4 regions of the Bacillus sp. Marseille-Q1617 genome follow, and region 3 is predicted to be linked to each of the others. Evidence: riboswitches for the same ligand, from Rfam matches in the RefSeq annotation. Region 3 holds a riboswitch; each other region holds the start of a gene.
What was found. A riboswitch is a leader RNA that binds a small molecule or an ion and turns the genes downstream of it on or off. The one in region 3 is predicted to bind S-adenosylmethionine.
Positions count from the first base shown of each region.

Region 1 (4,179 bases), 2.0 Mb from region 3:
CGATCGAACAACTTCTTCACACCAGGATGATTCGAATCCGTCGTGCCATAAACATAAAGTGCTTCCTTTTCTTTATCAGGCTGATAAATGTCAGTCACATCAATTGTTCCGTACGTAACACCCTTATGGATCAGCTTACTCTTCTCCCCCTGTTTCAATTGGTCCCGCTTATTAACCGGAAGGGTGATAGGGATGCTCCATACGGTTCCATCATTCAGGCGCATTTTTTCCACTACACTGGTATAATCCTCTTCTGTTAAAAACCCCCGGATCGGACTATAAGCACCAATTGCAATCAGTTCCAGGTCGCTTAATGCTATTTCGTCCAATTCAATTTCCTTTGTTATCCCATCCAAGTTTGCTCTTGGATCAAAAGCCTGTATCAATGTTCCTCCATGCGGTTGTAAACTCATTTTCATCCTCCTTAAATTTATCGTTTTAGTTGGTTTTGAACTCAGATGCCTCCACCTTCTTCATGAACAGATCTTTTTTCTTCATTTATGATCTTCATTAAGGAAAGAGCACCTATGGTGGCAATGATCACGCTGAAAGGGACAACAATTGAATACAAATCTAGTTGGATCAGCAGTTTGATCATAAAATAGGACATACTGAGCGAAATAAGAGGTGATACTACCCAGATCTTGATGATTTTCGATACAATTTTCTTCTTCAGCATCACCCTGCCCCTTTTCGCAGCCCCGAGACCGATGATGGAGGATGATGTTACCTGAGTAAGCGGCATCGGCAACCCATATAGTGAGCTGATCATCAGAAGAATAGCTCCTGTACTCGATATTACGATGCCTTCCATTTTTGTTAGCTGAACAATTTTCTTTCCGTTGGTTTCAACTACCCTGCTCCCTAATAAAACGACACCGAGAGCTACGAATAATCCGCCCAGCCAAATGCCTTTCCCTGCAGACAACATCCCTGCCCCAACGAGTGGTCCAACAGCATTGGCTACATTATTCATGCCAGCAGAAAAAGCTTCAAAGAATCCTGTTATTACAAGCACCGCACCCATCCACCTTCTCTTGAACTGATACCCCTTCATCTCCAGCAGGTACAATATTTTTCCGGTCAACCAAGTGATTAGGAAGGCTGCCAGTGGCACAAGAATCCAAAACATGATGATAACCAGTAGAGATTCTATAATTAGGACCTGATATGCAACCCCCGCTCCTACGACTGCCCCCACTGTAACCTCACTGGTCGAGAGCGGAATGCCCAACATGTTGGCAAGAAACAGCGATAGAGTAGAAGAAAGCAGGATAATAACCACGATCTTAGTAGTAAGGATGTCTTGCGGGATAATTCCTGAACTGATCGTTTTCACCACTTCCCCGCCTCCGAGCACAGCGCCAAGAAGCACCCCGGCAGAGCATATCAGCAAGGCTGTTCTCATGCTTTTCACCGCTCCAGCCCCATATGCCACACCCATCGATGCAGCCGCTCCACTCGCACCGATATTCATCGCAAAAAATAGACATATAAAAAGTGCGGTCACTTCAAGCAACGATCTTCACCCTCCTTAATGAAGACCGCATTCTGTCTTTCCTGAGCCTTTCCATCTGCCGGAGCGTAAATCGTCCATGTTATAGGCAGGTGCTGTACAATGGGAACACCCTATGCTGGGATAGCCTTTATCATGGAGAGTATTGTAAGGAAGTTGGTGTTTGTGTACATACCTCCACACTTCTTTCCACGTCCAATGGATGAGGGGGCAAATTTTTATCGATTTAAACTTTTCATCCTTATTAATGAAATTTACATACTTCCTGCTTTCTGACTGTTCCCTCCGCAATCCTGAAATCCAGGCATGTCCTTTTGATAATGCTTCTTCCAGGGGAATGAGTTTTCTTAAACGACAGCATTGATTAGGATCTGTCTCCCATAATTTTTCACCATATTTCAAAGTCTGCTCATCTAATGTCAGCGCTGATTTTTTAGACGTTATGTTTAAATCGGGATACTTGGTTCTTACTTTTTCGATCGTTTCGTACGTTTCTTTGAAGTGCACATCTGTATCTAAAAAGATAATCTTTGCCGAGGGTTTGACCTTAGCAATCAAATCAACCAGTACAATTCCCTCAATCCCGAAGCTGCAGGCATACACGATATCATTTCTGTAATGTTCATAAGACCATTCAAGGACATTCAAGGCACCTTTATAGGTTTCATCAATTTGGAAAGAACAGGATGGGTGTTTCCAATTCTGATAAGTTAACAATATACAACCCCCTTTATTGAGCTGAAAAAAAGAAAAAGAGACGTTAGACACAGAGAGGGATATCCCTCAAAGTGTTTAACGCCTCTAGTTTGTCTAGTCAGCATTTCAGTTTATTTAAGTCTGACCTTTTCATTTTTCTCAATCTGTACAACTTTTCCATCTTGGACCACGACTGTAATAGACCCAAATTTCATCGTCTTTAACATTGACTTCACATTTTTTACAACTTCATCAAATGCTTTTTGATTGTCTTGATCTGCCACATGATTCCCCCAAACTTCATCTTATCCAGTCATAGCCTGAAAGAAAAAACAACCTTCCAGAATGGAAGGTTGTTCAGGCATAGATACCTTATCTTCCAAAATGAATCCACATTTTGCTGGAATTGGCACCTTACTGACTAATAGTAGGTTGCCGGGCTTCAAAGGGCCAGGTCCCTCCACCGCTCTGGATAAGAAATATTTAATTTAATATTCTAAATAATATCACGTTTTTCAAAGATGTCAACCCGAGTTTTTCGATAAGATTTATAAACTTTAAAAAAGTTCAATAAATCTTTTTATCTTGGTTTCACTGAACATATTATTCATGGGGGTTATTTTATGGTATACAAAAAGTGAGTAATGGTTATTCTTCTGCCGTTTGCACCCCTTGATAAACTTCGGGATCCAATTCGCCAGTCACTTTGCTTGTAATAATCCCCGAAGTCATGGCCCCGCTGACATTCACAGCAGTCCGCCCCATGTCAATCAGCGGTTCTACAGATATCAGAAGACCTGCAAGCGCGATTGGAAGGTCCATTGCAGATAATACGAGAATGGCGGCAAAAGTCGCTCCTCCACCGACACCCGCAACTCCGAATGAGGATATGGCTACTATCAGGATAAGCGTCAAAATGAAAGAAGGTGTCAATGGATTGATTCCCACAGTAGGGGCGATCATGACAGCAAGCATGGCAGGGTATACTCCTGCACACCCGTTTTGGCCAATCGAAAGCCCGAATGATCCAGAGAAGTTGGCGATCCCTTCTGAAACGCCAAGCTTTTTTGTCTGAGTATGAATGTTCAACGGCAGGGTACCTGCACTGGATCTCGAAGTGAAAGCAAACGTTAAAACGGGGAATACTTTTTTCACATACGTTACAGGGTTCAACCCTGACATTGTCAACATAATCAGATGAATGACAAACATAATGAGCAATGCAATATAGGAAGCTACTACAAATTCACCAAGCTTGGTGATGGCATCAAAATCACTTAAAGCAACCGTCTTTGCCATAATCGCCAGCACCCCATATGGAGTAAGCCTCAATACCAATGTGACGATTCTCATGACGACGGTATAGACGGAATCGACCATTCTTTTAAAAAACGAAGCTGCTTCCGGATCTTTTCTTTGGGCTCCGAGATAAGCGACCCCAATAAAAGCAGCGAAGATGACGACAGCAATCGTCGATGTAGCACGCTGACCCGTAAAGTCATAGAACGGATTGGCCGGGAGCAGCTCGAGTATTTTTTGCGGATAGCTCTGCCCTTCCATTGCCGCTGCCCGTTCTTCCAGCTGTGCCCCTCTAGCCGATTCTGCGTCACCTTGTTCGATTTGAATCGCTTCGAGATCAAATGCTGCTGTCGTCGCAATTCCAACAGCCGCCGCAACGGCCGTCGTTCCAACGAGCAGGCCGAGTATCAATACAGAAATTCTGCCCAGATTGTGGGATTGTTTCAACTTGGTAAAAGCAGAAATGATCGATACAAAAACCAGCGGCATGACAATCATTTGCAGAAGTTTGATATAGCCGCTGCCAACGATATTGTACCACTCGATCGACTGCAGCAGGTTTTCATTACCGGGATCATATAACCACTGCAGGAGAAAGCCGAATACGATGCCGAGACCTAGAGCAGTGAACACCCTCTTTGAAAACGAAACCTTCCTTTTTTGCAAGT
Region 1 covers NZ_CAHJXM010000001.1:2,093,314-2,097,492, forward strand. Annotated here, with positions in the region: gene sat (sulfate adenylyltransferase) at 1-413, opposite strand, end outside; gene HWX64_RS10470 (inorganic phosphate transporter) at 455-1,477, opposite strand; gene HWX64_RS10475 (phosphoadenylyl-sulfate reductase) at 1,535-2,233, opposite strand; gene HWX64_RS21930 (YezD family protein) at 2,344-2,496, opposite strand; SAM riboswitch class I at 2,582-2,691, opposite strand; gene HWX64_RS10485 (L-cystine transporter) at 2,861-4,179, opposite strand, start outside.
Region 1: another riboswitch for S-adenosylmethionine. It lies ahead of HWX64_RS21930 (YezD family protein); the one in region 3 lies ahead of HWX64_RS00580 (Na+/H+ antiporter NhaC family protein).

Region 2 (4,179 bases), on a different contig from region 3:
GAAATATGTTGAACTTCAGGATGCTTATATTTCAGTAGTGGAAGCTCTTCGTCATGCCGGCTATCAGTTCGACAGTGATATCGAAGTCAAGTGGCTGAACTCTGAGCTTGTTGATGCAGGAAATGTTGCTGAAAAACTTGGGGACGTAGACGGAATCCTTGTGCCTGGAGGCTTCGGTGACCGCGGAGTCGAAGGGAAAATCGCAGCGACTCAATATGCCCGTGAAAACAAGATTCCTTTCCTTGGAATCTGCCTTGGCATGCAGCTGGCATCTGTAGAGTATGCGCGCAATGTACTTGGTCTTGAAGGAGCTCACTCAGCTGAGTTGAACCCGGATACGCCTTACCCGATCATTGACCTGCTTCCAGAACAGAAGGACATCGAAGATCTTGGCGGAACGCTTCGCCTCGGTTTATATCCATGTAAACTGACGAAAGGTTCAAAAGCCTATGCAGCGTACGACGGCGAAGTGGTTTACGAGCGTCACCGCCACCGCTTCGAATTCAACAATCACTACCGTGAGCAAATGGAAAAAGCAGGCTTCATCTTCTCAGGTACAAGCCCTGACGGACGCCTTGTGGAGATCATCGAACTTGAAGATCACCCATGGTTCGTGGCATCCCAATTCCACCCGGAATTCACGTCACGCCCGACTCGTCCGCAGCCGCTGTTCAGAGACTTTGTCGAAGCAAGTTTGGCTTTTGGTGAGAAGGAATAAGAGATAGTAGTTGGTTTGGACCGCTTTCCTGGATGGGGGAGCGGTCTTTTTGTGTGGAGGGGGCACGGCGGTGGCTGTCTATTTACGATTGAGTGCAGGGATAAAGTGTGTAGGGAGGTGTAGAGGTTGTCGGATATTGTCGTTAAATCGGTAGATCGCCCTTATATTTGATATTCCGCCCTTAAAATCGAAATCTCGCCCTTATATTTAGAATAACGCCCATAACAATGCAGATTGCGCCCATAAAAATAGGGGCGGCACTTGGTGCAGGTGTAGATTATTCGACAGTTCGAGCATAAGGAGGGAGTTTTCGAGTAAAAGCAACCGAATTTCGAGCATAAAATGGGCAGGTTCGAGCAAAAGCAAGCGGATTTCGAGCATAAAATAGAAATCCCAATCATAAGAAGCTCCCCAATACCCGGGTATGTGTATCTCAAGAAAAAAATAAAAAAGAATATTGACAATTTTTCCACAAATAAGTAAGATATCGATTATACGCATGCGAATAGTAAACAAATTTCATATTTCTCTTATAAAGAGTTGGCAGAGGGACTGGCCCGATGATGCCCGGCAACCTACCGTTTCGACGGAAAGGTGCTAAGACCTGCAGGATTGATTTCCTGAGTGATAAGAGTACGTTTATTGATACATAAACCTCTTTTCTCTCGGGAAAAGAGGTTTTTTGGTGTCCGCGGGAAACTGGTGGATCCCGTTGACGGACCTTGAAAGCGAGCGAGTGCACCGCCCGGATCGAGAGGTCAAATTTTTAAAAAAACATATCACAAGAGGAGAGTCATTTATGAAAAAGCCGTCTTTATTACTTATCATCATCACGCTGGTACTGAGCCTGCTCGCAGCATGCCAGCCGAAGGTTTCCGAGGAATCGAATGCTGAAGCGGGGGCAGTGAAAGGGACATCCGATCACGCGCTTGCAGGCAAGAAAATCGCTTTGATCATGCAGATTAACCTGGGCACGTTTTCTGCCCAATACATTGAGGGTGTGAAAGAGCAGGTCGAGAAGTTCGGAGGGAAGGTACAGGTCTTCACTTCTGATGGGGATCTTTCAAAGATGTCATCGAACCTCGATGCTGCCATCAATCAGAAGTTCGATGGGATCCTGATTGACCATGGAACGAAGGAAGCGCTGCAGTCAGGTGTCGAGAAAGCAAAAGGGCAGGGCATTCCAGTCGTCGTGTTTGATGCGGATGTTGAATCGGATGGTGTGACCGTCCTTGAGCAGGGAGACAGGCAAATGGCAGATCAGACACTTAACGCCCTTTCAGAAGAGTTAGGCGGAAAAGGTGAAATCGTCAAGATCTGGGTAGCGGGGTTCGCCCCGATGGAAAGGCGCCAGACAGCTTATAAAGAGTTCCTTGAAGCGAACCCTGACATCAAGGAAGTGGCGGCTTTCGGCGCCGCGACCCAGAATACGGCACTCGATACGCAGGCCCAGATGGAAGCGATCCTGAAGCAGTATCCGAATAAAGGGGATATCGATGCTGTGTGGGCGGCATGGGATGAATTCGCGAAGGGTGCTGTCCGGGCCATCGAGGCAGCCGGACGGGATGAAATCAAGGTTTACGGGATTGATATGAGCGATGAAGACCTGCAGATCCTCCAGAAAGAAGGAAGTCCGTGGGTGGCATCTGCGGCGGTTGATCCGAAAGACATCGGGCGCGTTCAGGTGCGGTTCCTTTATCAGAAGATTTCTGGAGAAGATACACCTCAGACCGTGAAGCTCGAGCCTGTCTTCATCGAACAGGACCAGCTACCGGATGAACAGATCACAACCGACCAGCTTCACAAGCATGTCGAAGGCTGGGGCGCAAGCGAGCAGGGATACACAGATGAATTGAAGGAGCTTGAAGGCTCTTTCAAAAAATAGAGAGGAGGATGGATATGGCTGCTTTGCTGGAAATGAAAGATATCCATAAAACTTTTTCAGGGGTGAAGGCCCTGGACGCAGCAAGATTCCAGGTGAATGGAGGGGAGGTCCATGCCCTTCTCGGAGCGAACGGGGCAGGAAAGAGTACGCTCATGAAAATCCTTTCCGGGGCTTACACGCCGGACAGCGGCGAAATTCTTCTTCGCTCTGAAAAGAAACGCTATCAAACTCCGAGAGAAGCAAAGCAGCACGGCATCCACTGTGTCTATCAGGAAGTGGATACGGCAATCGTCCATCAGCTTTCGGTTGCGGAAAACATCCTGCTTGACCGCTTATCGGGCGGCGGATCTTTTTTCCTGAATAAAAGGACGCTTGAGAAAGAGGCGGGCGCCGTGCTTCACAGGATCGGGGCAGGTAATCTGTCACTGAGTTCACCTGCTTCCTCACTCAGCCTGGCCGAAAAACAGCTCGTCCTGATCGCGAGGGCGCTGCTTCAGAAAGCGGAAATACTGATTCTCGATGAGCCGACAGCCCCTCTCAGTCTATCGGAAACCGACAGGCTGTTCGAGGTGATGGAAGAGTTAAAGAAAGAAGGGGTAGGGATAGTGTTCATTTCCCACCGTCTGCCCGAGGTGTTCCAGGTGTCCGACCGGATCACGGTGATGAGGGACGGCAGGACGATCGGCATCTATGAAAAAGAGGAGACGACACCTGAGGAAATCGTAGAAAAAATGCTGGGGCGTTCGTTTAAGGAAGAATTCGTAAAGCAGCCTGCTGAAAAAGGAGGGATGCTTTACGAAGTGAAAGGGCTGGATGACGGCGGGAAACTCCGTTCGATCGACCTTCGTGTCAGGGAAGGGGAAGTCGTCGGGATTGTGGGGCTTGTCGGTGCAGGTAAAACAGAACTGGCAAAAGCATTGTTCGGGGCCTCCCCGATAGACGCAGGCTCCTATTTTTTAAAAGAAAAAGAAGTGAAGGTCAAAAGCCCGCGTGACGCTGTTAAGAACGGCATGGCGCTCGTACCGGAAGAGAGAAGGAAAGAGGGACTCTTCATCCATGAATCGGTCCAGCATAATCTCAGCTTTCCTTCATTACGGAATATTTCGAAACGCTTGTGGATCAACTCAACGGCAGAAAAAGAGCTTGCCCGGAACAGGATTGAATCACTCGGCATCTGCACCGCTCATGAAGGGGTCTCTGCAAATGATCTGAGCGGCGGTAATCAGCAGAAAGTGGCCATCGGTAAGTGGCTGACGGATGACGCTTCGCTGTTTTTGTTCGACGAACCGACGAAGGGTGTGGATGTCGGAGCGAAAAAAGAAATTTTTTCCTTAATACAATCCTTGGCACAAGAAGGCAAGGGCATCCTCTACTTTTCCTGTGAAATCCAAGAGATCCTGGCCGTTTCAGACCGGATCCTTGTTATGTATGACGGTCGGATCGTCAAGGAAATGACGGCAGGGGAAGCGACACAAGAAACCATTCTGCTTTATGCATCAGGAGGGACGGCAGCACATGAAGGCAAAGATATTAGACTTACTGTTTAAATACGGAGCCATTGCTTTGATGGCGGTTA
Region 2 covers NZ_CAHJXM010000002.1:305,073-309,251, forward strand. Annotated here, with positions in the region: gene HWX64_RS13065 (CTP synthase) at 1-718, shown strand, start outside; SAM riboswitch class I at 1,246-1,352, shown strand; gene HWX64_RS13070 (sugar ABC transporter substrate-binding protein) at 1,518-2,603, shown strand; gene HWX64_RS13075 (sugar ABC transporter ATP-binding protein) at 2,618-4,150, shown strand; gene HWX64_RS13080 (ABC transporter permease) at 4,119-4,179, shown strand, end outside.
Region 2: another riboswitch for S-adenosylmethionine. It lies ahead of HWX64_RS13070 (sugar ABC transporter substrate-binding protein); the one in region 3 lies ahead of HWX64_RS00580 (Na+/H+ antiporter NhaC family protein).

Region 3 (4,179 bases):
TGAATACTATGGCTTCAATCCTCTGCCGGCAACCGGGGTCCTGACTTCGTATGGGACACTTCAGGATTATCTATCTTATTCTTTGGTTGATAACAGCCGGACTGATCGCATCCAAAGCTACCTCTACGACAGTACAGGGAACGGGTTCGCATTATCATTTCATCAGGCCGGGGATACAAACGGCTACTGGGGTTATCAAGATGGTCAGAAGGATTCGTATTCCTTTGTCCACGTGAAGATGGACGCCAAGCCAGTGAATATTTCTTTTGAAGAAGATTCTTTTTTATTCCCTGAATATAAAGAGTCCACCTTTTCTTATCAGAAACAACCTTTCAATAAAGAGACAAAGGGAAGTCTGATCATGGCAGGAGGGGCTCTGGGCAGCAGTAATGAAGAGGTATATAAAGCCTTCATTGACAGAGCGGGTGCTAATGGAAAGATTGGAATCATCCCTGCAGCAAGTTCAAGTCTGAAGTCTTCCCTTGCATTCAAATCGGACTTGGTCTCATATGGAGTATCTGAACATACGATTGACATTCTTCCTTTGGCAAACCGGGATTATAAGGGTACCGAAGCAGATGAATCACGATGGGTGAAAAACAAGAACGATGAGGGTTTTACAGCTAAACTATTAGACTATGATGCCATATGGTTTGTAGGAGGCGATCAGACGAGAATCACCGATACCCTTCTCAACGAAGATGGAACGAGGTCTAAGGCACTGGAGAGTATTTGGGCGATCTATGAAAATGGGGCGGTACTTGGAGGGACGAGTGCAGGCGCAGCCATTATGAGTGATGTCATGCTTGCAGGCGGCGGCAGCCACGACGGCCTTGTTCAAGGATTCACTGAAGAATATGACAGTATGACTCAGCAGGAAGGAGGAGCTGTATACCTTGAGCAGGGCCTTGGATTTTTCCCGCATGGAACCATCGATCAGCATTTCGATAAGAAAGCAAGGCTGGGAAGGCTCATCACAACTGCCTCTACTCATGGTACCGCTGGGGAATACTCGTATGGAATCGATGAAGATACTGCTTTGATTTTTGATAATCAGACAGATTCCCTGACAATCAAAGGGAAGGGCGGGGTATCCATTGTGGACCTTTCTAAAGCAGAAATGGATGAAGCTGTTCCTAACAAGTATAGAAATATAAAATTATCCTGGATCAAGTCGGGTGATTCACTCAATGTAAAAACGAAAGAATATAAGATTAGTGATCATAAAGTGTCTACTAGTGGAGCGGAATATTACGATTATGAAGCAGCTCCCCATTCGGGAGTGCTGACTCCACATGGTTCGCTTGGTAACTTCATATCCTACAGTCTGGTCGATAACGCACTTGAAGAAAGTGTGAAAAGTTATAGCTTTGATCAAGGAAAAGGATTTGAGCTGACCTTCAGAAAAGGACAGGATACGAGCGGGTACTGGGGCTACAAGGATGGTAATAAAGATGATTATTCGTTTACAAATGTTGAAATGGATATTATCCCTGTCCGGGTCGGAATTAAGTGATTATTTGTTGATCTAGTGGCACTGCCGGATCATCCTGACGCTTTTACGTGAAGACATAAAAAAGAGACAAACCCTCGAGGGTTTGTCTCTTTGCTATTTATGACCGTGCGGTGCTCGGCTTAGGTGCTTTTGAACGGGTAAACTTCGGCAGTGCAAATCGGATCGCAACCAATCCGGATACTGCTGTCAGAATCGGATAGAACGCATATGGAATAACACTTAATGGCGAGATTCCTGCCGTTTCTGCTACTAATAACGCTTGTGCTCCATATGGTATCAAGCCTTGTACGGAGCAAGAGAATATATCCAGGATACTTGCAGACTTACGGGAATCGACTCCGTAATTTTCACCGATTTCTTTCGCAAGCGGCCCTGCAATGATGATTGAGATCGTATTGTTTGCCGTACAAAGGTTGGTTGAACTGACAAGTCCTGCTGTTGCCAGCTGTGCTCCTTGTGGAGAGCGGATCTTGCGGGTGGCAAGATAAAGCAGCGCCTGTATTCCACCATTATAACGGATAAGTTCAACCACACCTCCGATAAGGACGGTCAAAATCACGATTTCAGCCATGCCGGTCATTCCATCAGCAACACTTCCAAAATAGCTGGAAGGTGTGAAGCTTCCATCGGCAAATCCGATGATTCCCGATAGTACGATTCCTCCGAATAAAACAACAAACACATTCAATCCTGCCAATGCACCTATGATGACTCCAAGATAAGGAAGGATCTTCACCCAGTTAAAGGCATCGGCATCCACCGTTGACTGGTTGCCTGCCGTAATAAAGTATAAGATCACCATCGTTAGGATGGCTGCAGGAAGAACGATAAAGAAGTTCACCTTGAATTTATCTTTCATTTCCGTCTTCTGGGTACGGACGGCAGCAATCGTTGTATCAGAGATGAATGAGAGATTGTCGCCAAACATCGCACCACCGATGACCGTTGCCATCGCAACAGGCATGGCGATATCCGTACCAGAGCTGATTCCGACACCGATCGGGGCAAGTGCCGCGATCGTACCCATTGAAGTACCCATGGATAATGAAACAAATGCAGCAATTAAAAACAGTCCAACAATAACAAGGTTTTCTGGAAGTACAGAAAGAGCTAGATTCACCGTCGAATCTACAGCGCCCATTTTCTCAGCGACTCCCGAGAATGCTCCAGCTAAAAGGAAGATGAACACCATGATCATAATATCTGGATGTCCAGCTCCTTTGGCAAAGCGCTCCACTTTAGCATTCAGGGAGTCCTTCCGGTTCATGAGCAGCGCCACTACAGCAGCGATGATGATGGAGACTAATACCGGGAATGCGTAAAAATCTCCTGAAATGATTCCCGCCCCGAGAAAGAGCGAAACAAATATGAGTAATGGCAGTAAAGCCAGAAGATTTCCTTTTTCTTTAATCATATGAACAACTCCTTTGACAATTGGTTATTGATGAATGGATTGCGATGGGAAATATGTCACCAGCGACAAATTCGCTATCAGGTCAACTTTTTCAACGTAACCCGCTCCCAACGATAAGGGTATTACCTCGCTGGATAATAATAAAAACCTCTTCTCGACAAGAAGAGGTTTCCAATAAAAGAAACACTCTTCTTATCTTTCAAGCATCATGCTTGCTGGATGTGGCACAGCACTCGTAAAGAGTCCGCTGCCGAGACATCATAGGGCCAGTCCCTCCGTCTCTCTGGATAAGAAGAATACGTTATATTCATTTGAAATTATACTTACATACTTTAAGGCGTTTAAGAAGAAAAGTCAATCGGAAAAATGTTCATAGGACTATAAAAAGTTTTCCAGCCAATATGATTCATTCAAATGGAATCCCATGCTAATAAGATTTCTTAAAGATTGAGCCACAGATGCATAGTCTTACTTTATCCATAAAAAGGATTTACAATCTTCTAGAATAGGTCTAGTATTATAGGGATAAAAAATCATCTGGGGGATACAGAAGTGGAAAAAACGGTACGTAATCAAGTCTTTACTTTACAAGGCTTTTATTTTTTGACGTTTTTTGGTGTGGGGAGCCTGTACCCGCTGTTAAGCGTGTATTTAAGTGAAAGTGTTGGGTTGAATGGGTACCAAATCGGGACGATCATGTCGATCGGCCCCATTATGATGATATTCTTTCAGCCTATCTGGGGAATGGTGAGTGATGCGACGAATCGACCGACCCAGGTGCTGGCCTTCACTTCATTGGTTGCCGGGATGTTTGCCCTTGGGTATCTCGTGACCGACCTTTACTATGGAATTCTTCTGATTGCGATTATGGTCGCTGTTTTCCAGAGTGCGATCATACCCGTTTCAGACAGTATCAGCCTGAAGTATACAAGTAAAGTCCGTTATAACTATGGAAATATACGATTATTCGGATCATTGGGCTTCGGTGTTGCCGTGTATGTGATGGGGAAATTATCGGAAGGTTTCATCGGCCCGACGATCATTTTCTACGCATTCTTCGGTTGTCTGGTTCTGTCGGCTCTGTTGGCTTTCCGGTTTCCAAAGGAACGCGCATCGGCCAAGCTGGACCTGAAAGCCGGAATGAAGGAGTTGTTTACGCTAAAGAAGTTTTTGATTTTTCTAGCCGTCACCTTCATGGTTTTTGGTCCAAACCTGGCCAATAATACGTACTTCGGTTTATTTGTGGAAG
Region 3 covers NZ_CAHJXM010000001.1:98,565-102,743, forward strand. Annotated here, with positions in the region: gene HWX64_RS00575 (cyanophycinase) at 1-1,516, shown strand, start outside; gene HWX64_RS00580 (Na+/H+ antiporter NhaC family protein) at 1,614-2,930, opposite strand; SAM riboswitch class I at 3,120-3,224, opposite strand; gene HWX64_RS00585 (MFS transporter) at 3,483-4,179, shown strand, end outside.

Region 4 (4,179 bases), 1.3 Mb from region 3:
AGGCTGATCGGGGTTCCCCTGCCCCAAGTTAATCACATCAAATCCTTCTTTCAGCACTTTCTGGACTTTTGCTGTCAATGATGCAAAAAATTGCTGCGGCAGCGAGTCAATGCGTTCTGCTTTTTTAAAGGTTGTCATCTTTTCACCTTCTACACTTTTTTGAAAATTATTTACTTTCAAATTCTAGTCACAAATGATATAACGTAAAGTAATGATTGTAAAGTATAATCTTATTCAGACTTAAAAAAGAGGTGTTACTTTGTCAACGAAAATTGGACTAGCGCAAATGGATATTACATTTGGTGCTCCTACCGAAAATAAGAAAAGAGTTCATCAATGGGTAAAAGAAGCGAGTGAAGCAGGCTGTAATATCGTCGTATTTCCTGAATTGTGGACGACCGGTTATGATTTAACCAGAATCGGGGAAATCGCCGATGAAGATGCTCATGACATTTCTGCCTTTCTTTCGGAGCTTTCTTCTCGCTACAACATTCATATTGTCGGAGGATCGATTGCGAGCAAAACAAAAGAGGGTATTTCGAATACCCTTCTCGTATCTGACTGTGACGGGAAAATAATCAAACAGTATAATAAACTCCATCTCTTTAAATTGATGGATGAACATCACTACCTGCTGCCCGGTAAAGAAGATGGCTCATTCACATTGATGGATACTCAGATGGCCGGTATGATCTGCTATGATATCCGTTTCCCGGAATGGTTCCGGAAACATGTCATCGATGGTGCGAAAGTGGTGTTCGTGGTTGCTCAGTGGCCTGCAGAAAGAATCACTCATTGGAAGACCCTTTTATTGGCAAGGGCCATTGAAAATCAGTGTTTCGTCATTGCCTGTAATCGTTCAGGCAGCGACCCCAAGAATGAGTTTGGGGGGAACTCGCTGATCATAAGCCCATGGGGGGAGATCATAGCGGAAGGAACCCTTTACGAAGAATTGCTTACCGCAGAAATCGATTTGAATGAAGTCGAAGAAGTCAGGAAAAAAATACCTATTTTTCAAGATCGACGTCCAGATTTCTATTAATTTTATATTTTTCTAAAAATTCATTGACTCACTATTTCTAAAAATGGTACTATTCAAATCAAACAGCATGCAGCTGATATTCACAAAATTAAATATTCTCTTATCAAGAGCTGGCTGAGGGATTTGGCCCTGCGAAGCCCAGCAACCGACCGTAATACCGTTGAGAAACGGGGCGCACTATGCGCCGGATGATTCACTCCATAAGGCACGGTGCTAATTCCAACAGAAAGAACACCTTTCTGAGAGATAAGAGGCGAATAAGATCCAATCTTTAAGCCTCTTTCCGTCAATGAAAGAGGCTTTTCTTATTATACTTATGAAAAGCCTCCAAAATTCAATATTTTAGGAGGAACCATTATGTCAACCATTCCTGTCTCGAGCTATCAATCTTTAAATGAACAAACCGCATTGGATTTAGCAATCAGTTTAAACTTTTTTGAAAAAGGAGCGGAATTGACCTGCCGTGAAATTGGGGATGGAAATTTAAATCTGGTTTTTCAAATAAGTGAAAAAGGAAAGAAAGGAATTATCATTAAGCAGGCATTGCCCTATGCAAAAGTGGTTGGTGAGAGCTGGCCATTAACGGTCGATCGTGCCAGAATCGAAGCAAATGCATTGAAACTGCAGCAAACATATGCCGGTGAATTTGTCCCCGAGGTATTCTATAGTGATGATAAACTTGCTGTTACCATAATGGAGGATCTAAGTTCCCTTGGAATTGTCCGTTCAGGACTGATAAAAGGAGACACCTATCCACTTTTATCTGAACATATCGGAACATTCCTGGCAAATACTCTTTATCATACTTCTGACTATGCCCTGCATCCTTTTAAGAAAAAAGAATATGTCAAAACCTTTTCCAACCCTGAACTCTGCAAGATTACGGAGGATCTTGTTTTGACCGATCCATTTTTCAACAGTGAAACGAATGATTATGAAGAAGAACTGCTCCCTCTGCTCAAAGATTTGTGGAATGATTTCAGTCTGAAACTTGAAGTGGCGAAGCTGAAGAAATGCTTTATTACAGAGAGTGAGGCGCTATTGCATGGCGACCTGCATACTGGAAGTATTTTTGCTGATGAATTTCAAACCAAGGTGATTGATCCTGAATTTGCTTTTTATGGTCCTATCGGCTTCGATATCGGTCAATTTATTGCAAACCTGACATTCCAGGTAATAGCAAGGGAGGACGATAAAGGAAAAGATGAAATCATCCGGCATATCACCAATACATGGAACGTATTCTCAGAAACGTTTTCGAATCATTGGCAGGAAAGCGGAGATGCGTACACTAAGGTTGATGGCTACTTGGATTATGTACTGGATAAAGCCTTTAAAGACAGTATAGGATTCAGTGGATGTGAGCTTATCAGGAGAACTGTCGGTCTTGCACATGTTGCAGATCTGGATTCCATTTCAGATAAAGAAAAGAGGCTGCGGGCTAAAAGAAGCTGTCTTTCTTTAGGGAGAGAATTGATTTTAAAAAGACGAACGTACTCAACAATTGAAGAATTCACAGAATTCATTCGAAGTCATACATCTTAAGGAGCCAATCATGACACGCACAACACCCACAATCCCGACGTCATTACAGTTTCGGGATGATCATTTAGAAATATTAAACCAGCAAAAGCTTCCACATAAAATCGAGTACCTACAACTTTATACTTTAAATGAGTTTTATGACGCTATCGTCACGTTGAAGGTAAGGGGCGCGCCTGCAATCGGAATTACGGCCGCTTATGGAATAGCATTATCTATGAATCATTTTGATACAGACTGTCTGTCTGATTTCATGGTTAGATTTAAAGCGGATAAAGCATATTTATTTTCCTCCCGACCCACTGCAGTAAACTTGGGATGGGCATTGGATTCATTGGAAAATGCAATTCAACGGGCACAGTCTGTGAATGAAGCAAAAACCATCCTTCTGCACTCCGCGATTCAACTTCATACTGAAGATGAAGTGACGTGCAGGCGAATCGGAGAATATGGTCTTCAATTACTAAATGAAAAGACAACCATCATGACGATTTGCAATGCAGGATCTATTGCAACCAGCAAATATGGAACAGCATTGGCACCATTTCATTTAGGAAGTGAAAAAGGGAAAACGTTCCATGTCTATGCCTGTGAAACACGCCCGGTATTTCAGGGCTCACGTTTGACAACTTGGGAATTGCAGCAGTCAGGTGTAAACGTAACACTTATTGCAGATAGCATGGCCGCTCATACGTTAAAAGAGAAAAATGTAGAAGCCGTTATAGTTGGGGCAGACAGGATAGCTGCAAATGGGGATACAGCAAATAAAATCGGGACATCCATGCTCGCCATCTTGTGTAAGCACTATGATATCCCTTTTTACGTGGCAGCTCCTTCTTCTACTTTTGATATTACCCTTCCTTCAGGGAACGCTATTCCCATTGAAGAGCGCGCGCCTGAAGAACTTACTGAACTTAATGGTTACAGGATTTCACCTCAGGAAACAGTTGTATACAACCCTGCTTTTGATGTAACATCACATGAATTAATAACTGGAATCATTACTGAGAAGGGAATCCTGTATCCTTCATATAAGGAAAGCATTAGACATTCCATCTGCCATACCTAAAAGAAAACCTACCCTCACCGTAACGGGTTCTGTTTTAAGGTATAAACTATAAAAATCATTGGAAAAAGGGTTTTAAGGAATTCGTGTTCTAATTTGTTACCGAAACTGCACTAAAATTAAAGCGTTACAGAACTTTCTGTAACGCTTCAATTACAATGTTTTTTATAATCTGGCTAATGTGTTAGTTGTCTCCAAAGTTGAAAGATGTGAAAATTAGGTAAATCCCTATTAAACAAGGAATAGGCTGGTGATTTTTAGATTAACAGATACCTTATCTTTTATAGTGTAACTAAAAATATAAATAAGGGGACATTATCCCGTTAATCTGCTGAAGCTCGCTTGGATAGGGGTAAATAAGGGGAAAATTTACTTCAAATCTTGCACAGATCCCTAATTTTAATGTTTTTCAAGTAAATAGAAGTAAAACTTTCCTTTACTTTAACGGTTTTCAGTTCAAATTCTTCATTAAGGGAAATTTCTCCCCTTAATTAATCATCCAATGTTACTGTTCCTTTCATCTGACTCG
Region 4 covers NZ_CAHJXM010000001.1:1,444,747-1,448,925, reverse strand. Annotated here, with positions in the region: gene HWX64_RS07215 (pyridoxal phosphate-dependent aminotransferase) at 1-138, opposite strand, end outside; gene HWX64_RS07210 (carbon-nitrogen family hydrolase) at 260-1,042, shown strand; SAM riboswitch class I at 1,140-1,295, shown strand; gene mtnK (S-methyl-5-thioribose kinase) at 1,400-2,587, shown strand; gene mtnA (S-methyl-5-thioribose-1-phosphate isomerase) at 2,598-3,653, shown strand.
Region 4: another riboswitch for S-adenosylmethionine. It lies ahead of mtnK (S-methyl-5-thioribose kinase); the one in region 3 lies ahead of HWX64_RS00580 (Na+/H+ antiporter NhaC family protein).